One region of the Comamonas sp. lk genome, then DNA from elsewhere that is predicted to be linked to it. Evidence: predicted binding sites of a transcription regulator. Region 1 holds the regulator's gene; each other region holds the start of a gene.
The links. The regulator FNR, encoded in region 1, switches genes on or off when oxygen is low (the NO sensors DNR and NnrR bind a similar motif). The targets are predictions, from matches to a motif close to TTGATNNNNATCAA.
Positions count from the first base shown of each region.

Region 2: the regulator FNR is predicted to act here: its motif matches at 1,892-1,905, upstream of EAO39_RS15685 (OmpW family outer membrane protein).
Region 3: the regulator FNR is predicted to act here: its motif matches at 2,356-2,369, upstream of EAO39_RS13145 (COX15/CtaA family protein).

Region 1 covers NZ_UOOB01000001.1:2,243,560-2,248,106, reverse strand. Annotated here, with positions in the region: gene hemN (oxygen-independent coproporphyrinogen III oxidase) at 1-1,096, opposite strand, end outside; gene fnr (fumarate/nitrate reduction transcriptional regulator Fnr) at 1,358-2,080, shown strand; gene EAO39_RS10330 (hypothetical protein) at 2,146-2,397, opposite strand; gene EAO39_RS10325 (FixH family protein) at 2,605-2,916, opposite strand; gene ccoG (cytochrome c oxidase accessory protein CcoG) at 2,979-4,421, opposite strand; gene ccoP (cytochrome-c oxidase, cbb3-type subunit III) at 4,503-4,547, opposite strand, start outside.
Region 2 covers NZ_UOOB01000001.1:3,441,061-3,445,607, reverse strand. Annotated here, with positions in the region: gene EAO39_RS15695 (VWA domain-containing protein) at 1-629, shown strand, start outside; gene EAO39_RS15690 (DUF808 domain-containing protein) at 765-1,778, shown strand; gene EAO39_RS15685 (OmpW family outer membrane protein) at 1,989-2,588, shown strand; gene egtD (L-histidine N(alpha)-methyltransferase) at 3,226-4,104, shown strand; gene egtB (ergothioneine biosynthesis protein EgtB) at 4,091-4,547, shown strand, end outside.
Region 3 covers NZ_UOOB01000001.1:2,879,782-2,884,328, forward strand. Annotated here, with positions in the region: gene EAO39_RS13120 (tetrathionate reductase subunit A) at 1-149, shown strand, start outside; gene EAO39_RS13125 (CatB-related O-acetyltransferase) at 255-890, shown strand; gene EAO39_RS13130 (DUF5329 domain-containing protein) at 972-1,364, opposite strand; gene EAO39_RS13135 (hypothetical protein) at 1,452-2,120, opposite strand; gene EAO39_RS13145 (COX15/CtaA family protein) at 2,615-3,784, shown strand; gene cyoE (heme o synthase) at 3,815-4,547, shown strand, end outside.

The DNA of each region.
Region 1 (4,547 bases):
GCGCCAGTCCACGAACCACAGGCAACGTACCTGCATCCAGCGCATCGTAATACTCCTCCAGGGTTTTGGCGTTCTGGCTGTAGCTCGCCCCCACCTTGCCGATGGCCGACACACCCAGCGCAATCAGATCGCAATCGGGTTGCGTGCTATAGCCTTGGAAGTTGCGGTGCAAGCGCCCCTGGCGCTTGGCAATCGCCAGGGAATCATCGGGCAGGGCAAAGTGATCCATGCCCACATAGACATAACCCCCGTCCATAAAGGCATCAATGGCTCCCGAGAGCATATTGAGCTTGTCCTGGCCCATGGGTAAATCCGCAGACTCGATGCGCCGCTGGGGCTTGAACCGCTCGGGCAGGTGGGCATAGGCATACAGGGCGATGCGATCCGGGCGCAGTTCGTTGACCTGGGCCAGCGTGCGCGCAAACGACTGCGGGGTTTGCTTGGGCAGACCGTAAATCAGGTCCACATTGATGGAGGCAAAGCCCAGTTCGCGCGCCTTTTGCACCAGGGCAAAAACCTGCTCGGCAGGTTGTTCACGGTGCACGGCTTTCTGTACCGCGGGGTCGAAATCCTGAACCCCGAAGCTCAGGCGATTGAAGCCCAGCTCCTTGAGCACGGCCAGGCGCTCATTCGTCACGGTGCGCGGATCTACTTCTATCGAGTACTCCCCACCCGCTTCGAGCTTGAAATGCTCACGCATCAAGTCCATAAGCCGGGCCAGTTCGGCATCGGAAAAAAACGTGGGCGTGCCGCCGCCCAGATGCAGCTGGCTGACCGCCTGTCCCTTGCCGCAGTGCTCGGTATGCAAGGCCACTTCACGCGCCAGATAGTCAAGATACTGGGCCGCTTTCTCGTGGTGCTTGGTCACGATCTTGTTGCAGGCACAGTAGTAGCACAGCGACTCGCAAAATGGCACATGCACATACAGCGAAAGCGGCAGCGCCCTCGCTGCGCAGTGGGTCTTGCGTTGCTGGAGCGCCAGGATGTAGTCCTCGGTGCCGAAAGCCTCTACAAAACGGTCGGCTGTTGGAAATGATGTGTAGCGTGGTCCAGGAACATCAAATCGACTCAGTAGCTCGGGCGTAACAGCGGTCATAACGTGAATGTCAGGATGCGCTCACATTGGCGGATGACAGCTTGTTTCCTGATGGGCAGGATTTCTGGCAACTGCAACCGCAATGAACTCGCACACATTGATTGAAGGAATGATTGCAATGTGCCCCAAGCCAAACACATCAGCCTTGATGGATATCAAGAAATGCCAAGGCAACAGCTGCGACAATTTGATCCATCTCATCACTCACCAAGAGGTCACAGATAGTCCAGGCCCACCGGCTTGCACCATCCCTGCTTACCCATGAATCTTCAGACCATCAAAGCAAGCTGCTCCAACTGCAATCTGCGCGAACTGTGCATGCCCATGGGCCTGGACGATGAACAGATGGAGCGTATTGATGAGATCGTGGCGACACGCCGCAAAGTCAAACGCGGTGGTCTGCTGTTTCGCAATGGCGAAGGTTTCACTTCGCTGTATGCCATTCGCACCGGCTTTTTCAAGACCTGCGTCGCCACCGAGGACGGCCGCGATCAGGTGACCGGCTTTCAGATGGCGGGCGAGATCATAGGCCTTGACGGCATCGTCAACGACCACCACACCTGCGACGCGGTGGCACTGGAAGATGCCGAGGTCTGCGTGATGCCGTTTGACAAGCTCGAGCAGCTCTCGCGCGAAGTCACCGCCTTGCAAAATCATGTGCACAAAGTCATGAGCCGCGAGATTGTGCGCGAGCACGGTGTGATGCTGCTGCTGGGCAGCATGCGCGCCGAAGAGCGGTTGGCCGCCTTTGTGCTCAATCTGGTGCAGCGCCTGTCTGCCCGCGGTTTTTCCAAGTCGGAGCTGGTGTTACGAATGACCCGCGAGGAAATCGGCAGCTATCTGGGCCTCAAGCTGGAAACCGTGAGCCGCACCTTCTCCAAGTTTGCCGAAGAAGGCATTGTGGAAGTCAAGCAACGCCATCTGCGCATTCTGGATACGGAGGCGCTCAAGCGCATCGTCAACAGCCAGCAGTGCCACGACTAAGGCACGCCCCACTTCACAATCAAAAAGCCCGCGTCGATGGACGCGGGCTTTCTTCATGGGGCGGCTTACTCAACCAGCGGCTCGGAAGCCATGCCGTGATTGAGCTCCTGCGCGGAGCGCGAAAGCAAGCAGGTGATGTAGCTTGACAACAGGGTCACGCCCCAGAACACAAAGAACGCCAGCGTGCAGACAGCGTTGCGCGACCAGCCCACAGGGCCGATATCGCCGGGATCGACAAAGGCAAAAACTACCATCTCCAGGATTGCCGCCGCCAGAAAAGCCGGCCAGGCAATCCACTTCCAGCGTTGAGCGAGCATGCTGCGTCTCCTTGGGCTGTGTCATCGGTGCAAAACATTTTGCACAAACAGCCATGGAATGCGCCCCCGCAAACCCTTGGATTGCCGCAAACAGCGGGCAAGCCTAGGCAGGTGAAACCCGAATTACTATTTATTTAATAGCTATCAACGCTTCATACATATGGGCTACAGATCGAAAATGCTTTGAATTCACCGAAAAACAAGCATTTAGCGGTCCGTGGGGTGGTCCTTGGCCGGAGTAGCGGCGTGATTGCGGCCCGTCACGGCAGGCGCCAGACTTTTTTGCGACTCTTCCAGGCGCTTGTTGATCTCGATACCGTGCTGGTAGTAATCCGGGTCAATGACGGGATCGGGCGCACTGATGGCGATATAGGCCGTCACAAAGCCGGCCACCACCACGATGGCCGGTCCGGCAACAACCAGCCAGACATGAGGAAACTTCCACCAGGGCTTGCCGTCTTCGGCGTGAACCGGCTTGGCAGCGCGCCCGGCAGGGGCAGAAACAGGACTAGAAGACATGGCAAAACCTCTTTGATCAATCTGCCGCAAGCGCCTGCGAGGCGGCTGCGGCATTCATATTGTTAACGCGGCACCAGAAACACGGCTTTTTCAGACGTGCGCCCTGCACCAGCGGTCACGGCATCCACATTGAAGTACACGGTATGCGAGCCCGGCGCTGCCGATCCATAGGGAATCTGCAGACCCACGGGCACGCCGCGTGTCTCCGCCGGCCCGACCACAACCTCATCTTCAAGCACCACCTCCAGGCCATCCAGTCCCGTGGCCGTGATGCGATAGCGCTGCTCCTGCTCGGTGGCATTCATGATCTGCAAGCGGTAGACATTCTCCAGCTTGCCGCCGGCCACAATGCGCGACAGCGAGGCACGGTCGCGAATCACATTGAGCTTGAGCGGCTCGCGCATGATCAGGCTGCCTATCATGGCCGCGCTCAGACCCAGCAACACCACCGTGTAGATCAGCACCCGCGGCCGGAATACTCTGCGGATGATCTGCGCCTGCTTCCAGGCCCTGGCGATGGCATTTTGCGTGCTCATGCGTATCAGTCCGCGCGCATAGCCCATCTTGTCCATCACGGAGTTGCAGGCATCGATGCACAGCCCGCAACCAATGCACTCGTATTGCAGACCGTTACGGATATCGATACCCACGGGGCAGACCTGTACGCACAGCTTGCAGTCAATGCAGTCGCCCAAGCCCTGGGCCTTGGCGTCCACCTGCTTGGTGCGGGGCGCGCGCGGCTCGCCGCGCTGACCGTCGTAGCTGACGATCATGGTGTCCTTATCGAACATGGCGCTCTGAAAGCGGGCGTAGGGGCACATGTATTTGCAGACCTGCTCGCGCATATAGCCCGCATTGCCATAGGTAGCAAAACCGTAGAACAGCACCCAGAAGATCTGCCAGTTGCCTTGCAGCTCAAGCAGCTGCGAACCCAGCTCACGAATGGGCACGAAAAAGCCCACAAAGGTAAAGCCGGTCCACAGGGAAACGGCAATCCACAGAAACTGCTTGAGTGACTTCTTCCAGATTTTCTCGAAAGTCCAGCCGCTCTTGTCTATGCGCATGCGGGCGCTGCGGTCGCCTTCGACCTTGCGCTCTATCCACATGAAGATTTCGGTGTATACCGTTTGCGGACAGGAAAAGCCGCACCACAGACGCCCGGCCACCGCCGTGAAGAGAAACAGCGCCAGCGCACTGATGATGAGCAAGCCCGTCAGATAAATGAAGTCCTGCGGATACAGCACCAGTCCGAAGAGATAAAAACGGCGCGCCTCCAGATCGAACAGCACCATCTGGCGCTGGCCCCACTGCAACCAGGGCATGCCGTAGAAGAACAGCTGGGTCAGGAACACCATGGCCCAGCGCCAGCGGGAGAAAAAACCGCTGATGGAGCGCGAGTACACCTTTTGCTCGGAGGCGAACATCGCCACCATCTTGTCCCCGTCCTCGGGCTCTACAGGCGTGATCGGGATGATCTTGCGGGGCTTGCCGTTATCGGGCTGCATGGCAGCTCCTTAATTTTTTGTAATGACTGAAAATTCAAACGCGAAAAAAGGCGACGCATGAGCGCCGCCTTTCCAGCATGCTTACTTCTGAGCCGGGCTGCCCTTGTTGGACAAGCCCCAAACATA
Region 2 (4,547 bases), 1.2 Mb from region 1:
CCAATCTGCGCCACTGGCAGCCTGAGTACCAGACCATAGTCCCCGAGACTTTGATTGGCTACGGCCGCAAGGCCAGACGCCCACAGCGCGAAGTGATTTTGTGCATAGACCAAAGCGGCTCCATGGCCAACTCGGTGGTGTATTCCAGCATTTTTGGTGCGGTGATGGCCAGCTTGCCGGCCGTGGCCACCAAGCTGGTGGTGTTCGATACGGCGGTGGTGGATCTGACCGACAAGCTTGACGATCCGGTCGATGTGCTGTTTGGCGTGCAACTGGGCGGCGGCACCGATATCAACGGCGCCGTCGGCTATTGCCAGAGCCTGATCAGCGAGCCGCGCAACAGCATTCTGGTGCTGATCTCGGACCTGTACGAGGGCGGCGTCGAATCTGGCCTGCTGCGCCGTGCCAACGAGCTGGTCGAGTCCGGCGTGCAGTTCATCACCTTGCTGGCGCTGAGCGACGAGGGTGCTCCGGCCTATGACGCCGAACTGGCCGCCAAGCTGGCCGCCCTGGGCGTGCCTTCGTTTGCCTGCACGCCCGATGCGTTTCCCCAACTGATGGCGGCCGCCATTCGCCGCGACGATGTGGCGGCCTGGGCGGCGACCCAGGGCTTCAAGACCAGCAAATAGTCACCTTCCAAGTTGCAGTCGAGGTCGTGCCAGGCCCAAAGCGCGGGGGCCGTGCAAGACCTTCCCCAAAATCCAACAGCTGCGGGCCGGGCTTGCCTTCATGATGGCTGCTGATTCAACTCCGGAGAAATGTGCATGGCAGTTGCTGGCCTTTTAATGCTGCTCGACGACATTGCAGCCTTGCTCGACGACGTGGCCTTGATGACCAAGACGGCCGCCGGCAAGAGCACGGCCATCCTGGATGATGTGGCGGCCCAGACCAAGGTTGCCATGCAAAAAACCGCCGGCGTGCTGGGCGACGATCTGGCGCTCAATGCCGAGAAGGTCACGGGCGTGAGCGCCAACCGGGAGCTGCCCGTGGTCTGGGCGGTGGCCAAGGGCTCGCTCAAGAACAAGGCCTATCTGGTGCCGGCGGCCATGCTGATCAGCGCTTTTGCGCCCTGGTTGATCATCCCGCTGCTGATGGTCGGCGGTGCTTTTCTGTGCTTTGAAGGCGTGGAAAAAATTCTGGAGCTGTTTCGCAAACGGCAACAGCATGGTGCCAAGCAGGTAGTGGCCGAATCTGTCGAGGCGGCGCAGATCGGCGTGGCGCCGTCTTCGGTGCGGGCTGCGCATGAAAAGCAGTTGGACCCGGCGCAGTACGAAAAAGAAAAAATCGCAGGTGCGGTGCGCACCGACTTCATCTTGTCGGCCGAAATCATGGCCATTGCCCTGGGCACGGTGGCGAGCAAGCCGCTGTGGGAACAGTTCACCGTGCTGGTGGCCGTGGCGCTGGCCATCACCGTGTTTGTCTACGGCCTGGTGGCCGGCATTGTGCGCATGGATGATGTGGGCGGCTGGCTGATGGCCAAGAAAAGCGCGGCCCTGCAAGCGATTGGCCGCGGCACGATTGCGTTCACTCCCTGGTTGATGCGCGGGCTGTCCGTTGTGGGCACGGCGGCCATGTTCATGGTGGGCGGCAGCTTGCTGGTGCATGGCATGGCACCGATAGAGCATTGGGTGCAGGCCGTGATCGCTCCCGTGGGCGGAATTGCCGCCGCACTGGGCGCGGTGCTGGTGCATGTGCTGGTGGGCGCCGTCATCGGCGCGGCCGTAGTGGTGTGCGTGGAGCTCTGGCACAAGCTGCGCCCGGCCAAGACCGGGCATTAAAAATGTATATCTAACACCGAAGTATTGGCAGCGCTTTGCGTTGTATCAGCAGCTAAAGCGGGCGTAGCCAAAGGGCAACGCCCGCTTTTTTCTTTGCGGCGAGCCCGGCTGGATTGACCTGGGACAAACCCGAGTGTGCAGGGCTTTGTTTCAATCAATGTCAAGGAAGGAGCACAGCGCTCCCCGGATTTTCTTCAAGGAAAAAAGCCAATGAAAAAGACTCTGATCGCGATTGCTGCCGCTGCCAGCGCCCTGACTGCCGGTACTGCTTTTGCCCAATCCTTTGACGGCAGCAGCCCCTGGCTGGTGCGTATGCGTGCAGTGAATCTGGACAGCGACAACGGCGGTGCCGCCGGTGCTGCGGGCGTGAGCATCAACAACAAGTGGATGCCCGAACTGGATGTGTCCTACTTCTTCACGCCCAATATCGCTGCCGAGCTGGTTCTGACCTATCCGCAAAAGCATGATGTGCGCCTCAACGGCGGCAAGATCGGTTCGCTCAAGCATCTGCCGCCCACCTTGCTGGCCCAATACCACTTCACCAACTTCGGCGCTTTCAAGCCTTATGTGGGTGCCGGTATCAACTACACGCGCTTCTCGAACGTGGACATTCTGGACGGTGCCCTGAGCGTCAAGAAAAACAGCTTTGGCGGTGCGTTGCAACTGGGCTTTGACTACGCTCTGGACAAGAACTGGTCGCTGAACTTCGACGTCAAGAAGGTGTATATCGACACCCAGGTCAGCGGCGGAATCGGTAAGTTCAAGGTCGATCCATGGCTGGTGGGCGTGGGCGTGGGCTATCGCTTCTGATAGCGGCAAACCGTGTTTTTCAGGGCAGATGAGGTGAAGCGTTTTCTGCCTTGAAACACGCACCGCAAGTGGTTGCGGTGTAAGAACGTGTTGACGATCTCCTCAACGCGGCTGCGTAGAAATCGTCAATACGTTCTAAAGGGGTGGCTGCTGTTTGCGCGGCAGCCATTTCTCTGGCTTGGGTGTATGTATTTGATCGGTATCCGCTTTGGCGGCTACCGATTTTTTTTGCTCTGGAGATGGCTAGCAACAAATGCCGGCTTCATTCAAACGTCCGATATCTCATGATGTGAAAAATATCGCTGGGCTCAGTCCTACTTCTGTCCAGCGCTGGCGGCGATAGGCTGGTGCTTTGCTGGCTTGGGCTTGGTGCCGGGGTCGCAATCATGGCTTGGCAGTGATGGCCCAGGTTTGGCAGACAGCCGCCTTGTGCGATCAACTCATCAGGAGAGGCAGCATGCGTTTGGCATCACGTTTGGTATCGGATAGGCAGGCAACATCCATAGAGTTTTTTTCCCGTGCCGGGCGTATTCCCCTGCCTCTGGCGTCTTCCTCGCCGCCAGTTGTCGCCGCCAACGGCGCCGGACATCAGGACGATGCGTCATGCCTGCTGCGCCATGAGCTGGCGCAAGGCCTGATGCAGCAGCAGGCGCAGATCTCACCCAAATTTCTGTACGACGCACGCGGCTGCGCCTTGTTTGAGCAGATCACGCAGCTGCCCGAGTATTACCCCACGCGTACCGAGGCCGCGATCATGGCCCGGTATGAGAGCGCCATGGCGCAGGCCATGAGCGGCTGTCAGGTGTTGATCGAGATGGGCGCGGGCAACTGCGAAAAAGTTCGGCGTCTGTGCCGCAGTCTGGCGCCGCAGCAGTTTGTGGGCGTGGACATTGCTGGGGATTTTCTGCAGGCGGCGGTGGCGCGCCTGGGCCAGGATTTTCCGCAGCTGAAGGCAAGCGCCGTGGCCGCCGATTTCACCGCCGATTGGCAACTGCCGCCCGATGTACCGCTGGCCCGGCGCGAGTTGTTCTATCCCGGCTCATCCATAGGCAACTTTGATACCTTGCAGGCCCTGCATATGCTGCAGCATATGCGCTCGCTTTTGAACGGCGATGGCGGACTGCTGATAGGCATAGATCTGCCCAAATCACTTCCTGTTTTGATAGCTGCCTACGACGATGCGCAGGGCGTTACAGCCGAGTTCAATCTCAATGTACTCAGCCATGTGAACAGCTTGCTGGGCAGCGATTTCAGGGCAACGGACTGGGTGCATGAGGCGCGCTTCGATGTGCAGCATTCCCGCATTGAAATGCATTTGCGCGCCCGCCATCCCGTCATGGTGCGCTGGCCACAGGGCCTGCGCTGCTTTGCGCAAGGCGAGAGCATTCATACGGAAAACAGCTACAAATATCCCTTGCCTGAATTTCTCTCCATGCTGGCCAGTGCCGGCTTTGGCCGCAGTCAGGTCTGGACCGATGAGCAGCAGTGGTTTGCCGTCATTCATGCCCAGGCTTGAAGCCGTGTATCAAGAGCTGCCTTCTGCGGTCGCCGCGCATGCCGCTCCCATCGACTGGTCTGCGCTGACGGCGCAGTTTGCGGCGGTGCGCGCAACCACGCAAAGCCTGGCAGCACCACTGTCGGCCGAAGATGCCTGCGTGCAATCCATGCCCGATGCCAGCCCGGCCAAATGGCATCTGGCGCACAGCAGCTGGTTTTTCGAAACCTTTGTGCTTGCGCTCCACGAGCCGGATCACCGGCCTTTTGATGCCAGTTTTCGCATGCTGTTCAACTCCTACTACCAGCAGGTGGGGGCGCGCCATCCAAGGGCCCAGCGTGGTTTGCTGACGCGGCCGCCTTTGGCGCAGGTCATGGCTTACCGCACGCAGGTGGATGGGCGGATGCTGGCGCTACTCCGCACCATGGAAGCCAAGCCTGTGGCGCTGCAGCAGACGGTGGCGC
Region 3 (4,547 bases), 640 kb from region 1:
ATGCCAACCCGCAGCATGGCAATGGCGTCAACCTCAATGCGCTGGGTTTTGCCGACCCGACCCGCCCGGAAAAGGACAATGTCTGGATTGACTGGGTGTCGGGGGCGGTGGTGAGGCAAGGCCTGCCCGTCAAAGTGCGCAAAGCCTAGAATCGGCACGCATGACCTGGGGGCTTAGCCCCCGCGCCCGCCTTAAACAGCCTCGCCCGCCCCGGCGGGGCTGTTTTAAGGGGTGCGCCACTATCAAGCGAGCATATGACTGAGAAACACTGGTCCCGGATCGAGATGCTGCACGCGACCGTGCGCAACCCCAACATCCACCTCAAAGGCCGACACAGCTATTACAGCGACGCCTGGAGTGGCTCGTTTGAGCAGTCCGTGGTGCGCTATCTCTACGGCGACGATTACAGCCAGCAACACTGGCAATCGCAGTGGAAGGTGGACCCGCTCCATATCGGCGACTATGTCTGCATAGGCGCAGAGGCCGTGATCCTGATGGGCGGCAACAACACCCATAGAGCCGACTGGTTCAGCCTCTACCCTTTTGCCGACAACATCCTGGCCTCCTACCAGGCCAAGGGCGCTACCCGCATCGGCGACGGAGCCTGGATCGGCATGCGGGCCATGCTCATGCCCGGCATCACGATTGGCGAAGGTGCTGTGATCGCGGCCGGCGCCGTCGTTACCCGCGATGTGGCGCCCTATAGCGTGGTAGGCGGCAATCCGGCCCAGCACATCAAATCGCGCTTCAGCGACGATGTGATCGCCCGGTTGCTGGCGCTGAAAATCTATGACTGGCCCGAGGCCGCATTCCAGCTTCTGCAGCCTCTGCTATGCGCTTGCGATATCGCCGCGCTGGAGGCGGCGGCCAGGGATGTTCATTTAATCTGATAGCTGAAAGCGCAGACTGGTCTTGGGCTTTAACCGGATTACGTCTAAAAAATTTAGCCCGACGTTTGGCTGAGCTGCGGCTTACCGCAGCTGGGCACGATAGCGTTTGAGCTCGGCCTGCAGCCAGCTGCTGGCAGGCTCGACCGCCTTGCCGGCACAGCGCACCTCGTAGGCTTTGTGGCTGATGCTGCTCTCGGTGGCAGCACGGGCAATGAAGTCCTCTGCCGACTGCAGCAAGTCTTTTTTCACCAAATAGTCGTATTTTTTCTGCAAATGATCGCGCGCCTGCACCGAGCTATGCCAGCTGCCGTTGCGCTGAAATTCACAGCCCGAGTTCTTCAGATAGTCCTGCAAATGCGCGATTTCCTGCTGGGCCTGGGCCGAGGGAGCTGCCGCCAGCGCCAGTTGCGCCGGGCCGGCGGCCAGAAACAGGGCAAAGCCCGAGACCATCTTAGCGATATTCAGTTGGGGCATCCGGCTTCCTTGCGACTGACAGTCGTGAAATTGACTGCGCCCATGCTAGCAAAGCCAGGGCTACGGCAAGCAGCCCCGGCGACAAGATCAGAACTGGCTCAGCATTTCGTCAAATGTCTCTCTGGCAAAGTCATTGCGCCAGGCTTCGTTCTTGTCTTTGGGCACCATGCTCAGCGGAAACACCCCGCGATAGCTGACGCTGACAGGCGCGGCATACGCAGCTTGCAGTGCCTGCAAATCGCTGCGGCTCTTGGCAACATCGGCGTTGCTGCGCACCAAGCGTTGAATAGCAGCCGCCCAGCTTTCCTGGGTTTTGACCAGGGAGCACTCAAAAGCCACTTGAGCCGTCAACACGCCATTGCTGGCCATGGTCGGTGGCTCGGACGACAAGGCTTTGCACTCGGACTTCTGCCTAGCTTGCTGCACGGTGCTCATCAGGCTTTCCAGCGGTGCTTTCATCTCGTCCCGCATGGCTTGCGGAAACAGCTTCACCGCGATTTCCGTTATTTCGCCGGGGAAGGCCTTGTCCGCCGCTTGCAGCGCTGCCAGGTCGGCATAGTCCGCACTGCGGCCGGAGCGCAGACGGTCGGGGCGCAGATAGTCGTTCAACTGACGAATGGCTTGCTCATCATGGTTGACCAGGGTCTTGATATACAGGTCAGCCGCGGGAATCGGGGACGGCGGCTCGGCCGCCTGCGCTGCGACGGCCAAAGGCAGTGCCAGAAAAGCGAAGGCTTGGTGAATCGTTGGATGCATCTTTTGGATGGGATAACAAGGAGTTGAACACATTCGCTGCGGCACGACAGCAGGCTATGTGCTCTATGGAAAAGGGCGCAAGCTGGGATCGCCCCAAGGAGAAGAGTGCGCAAAGTGCTGCCCAGGCACGGGGCAGACCTAAGCGGCTGGGCAAGCCATCTTAGGCCCTGCCTGCCGTTGCGTTATTAGGGGCACTGAAGCATGTAGACCTTTGCCATAAATCACACAGGTAGAATTGTTCAAGATCAAACACCAAGCTCGCGGCTTGGCCCATGCCTGTCCTGGCAACTGCCTATGCCTGACAGCCCCGGCGCCAAGCCGCCGTTTTTTGCCCATCCCGTTCAGATAAAAAGCCTGCAGCCTTTGCTGCGGTCCATGTTCCACGCCATGCCCTGTCGCTTTTGCGAAAAATCACAGCCTCTCTTGCCCATGCCTAAGCAATGGACAGCTTGCATTGCGCAGACCGGCTTGCACACCCTGGCTGAGGCAGTGCAATGACCCATAGCGCCCTCTACGATCTGGCACCGATGCTGGAGCTGATGGCTTTGGGCCTGGGTCTGGCGCTGGGACCGCTGACCTGGGTGTGGTGGCGCAATCGCGGCACAGGCTCGGGCAAGCGCCTGCAGGCGCTGTGCATTCTGACCCTGTTTCTGACCTTTGACCTGGTGCTGTTCGGTGCCTTCACGCGCCTGACGGATTCCGGCCTGGGTTGCCCCGACTGGCCGGGCTGCTACGGCACATCGAGCCCAATTGCGGCCAGCGCGCAAATTGCGCAGGCGCAGGCCGCCATGCCTACGGGCCCGGTCACGCATGGCAAGGCCTGGGTGGAGATGATTCACCGCTACCTGGCCACCACCGTGGGCGTGCTCATCATCGCCATGACCGTCATGGCATGGCGGCGTGCACGGCAGCTGGGCAGGCAAGCCAGCACAGGCGCCCTGAGTCCCTGGTGGCCGACGGCGGCCCTGGTCTGGGTCTGCATACAAGGTGCTTTTGGCGCGCTGACCGTGACCATGAAGCTGTTCCCGGCCATCGTCACCCTGCATTTGCTGGGCGGCACGGGCTTGCTGGCTTTGCTGTGCATTTCGGCTGCGGCCATGAGTCTGGCAGCACGCCAGCAGGCGCCGGCGCTGATCTCCCGAGGTTTGCGCCTTGGCCTGTGGGCAGCGCTGGCCATTGTGGTGATGCAGGTGGCACTGGGCGGCTGGGTCAGTACCAATTATGCTGTGCTGGCCTGTACCAGCTTTCCCACCTGCCAGGGCAGCTGGTGGCCGGCCATGAATTTTGAACAGGCGCTGCAGATCTGGCGTCCGCTGGGCTTGCTGGCCGATGGCAGTAGCATCGCTTTCGAGGCGCTGACCGCCATCCACTACCTGCACCGCTTGGCGGCCTATGTGGTGGTGGGCGTGTTGGCGGCACTGTGGTGGTGTCTGCGCCTGGTGCCGGCGCTGGCGCTGCAGCGGCGTCTGCTCGGCGGTTTTCTGATTTTGCAGGTGGCAACCGGCTTGTCCAACGTGGTGTTGGACTGGCCTTTGGTTGCCGCCGTGCTGCACACCGGTGGTGCTGCAGCTCTGGTGACGATTGTGGTCTGGTGCCTGACGGTGACCCGTGCGACGCAAACTGCGTCCCAAGCGCCAAGCCCCACGACTGGTGCGGCCCGCTGAAGGCGGCGCACACAAATTGAGAGTGTTTGCATGAGTGCTAGTGATATTTCCCTGACAGAGAGCAGTTCCTCACGCGTGAGCCAGTTTTACGCGCTGACCAAGCCACGCGTGGTGCAACTGATCGTTTTCTGCGCGCTGATTGGCATGGTGTTGGCCGTTCCCGGCTGGCCCACGGGCTCACAGTGGCTCTACATGGGCGTGGCCTGTGTGGGTATCTGGCTGGTAGCCGCTGCGGCTGCGGCCTTCAACTGCCTGGTGGAGCGCCATATCGATGCCAAGATGAAGCGCACCTCCTGGCGCCCTACCGCGCGCGGCGAGCTCTCCAGCCAGCAGGCCCTGGCCTTTTCGGCCATTCTCTGCATGGTGGGCGCAACGATTCTCTGGATCTTCACCAATGCGCTGACCATGTGGCTGACGCTGGCCACGTTTGTGGGCTATGCCGTGATCTACACCGTGGTGCTCAAGCCCGCCACGCCGCAGAACATCGTGATTGGCGGCGCATCCGGCGCCATGCCTCCCGTGCTGGGCTGGGCGGCCATGACGGGCAATGTGGGCCCCGAAGCCCTGATTCTGTTTCTGATCATCTTCCTCTGGACGCCGCCCCATTTCTGGGCTCTGGCCCTTTACCGCGTGGAAGACTATCGCCAGTCCGGCCTGCCCATGCTGCCCGTCACCCACGGCAGCAAGTACACGCGGCTGCAGATTCTGCTCTACACCTTTGTGCTGTTTGCCGCCTGCCTGCTGCCCTTCATCTACGGCATGA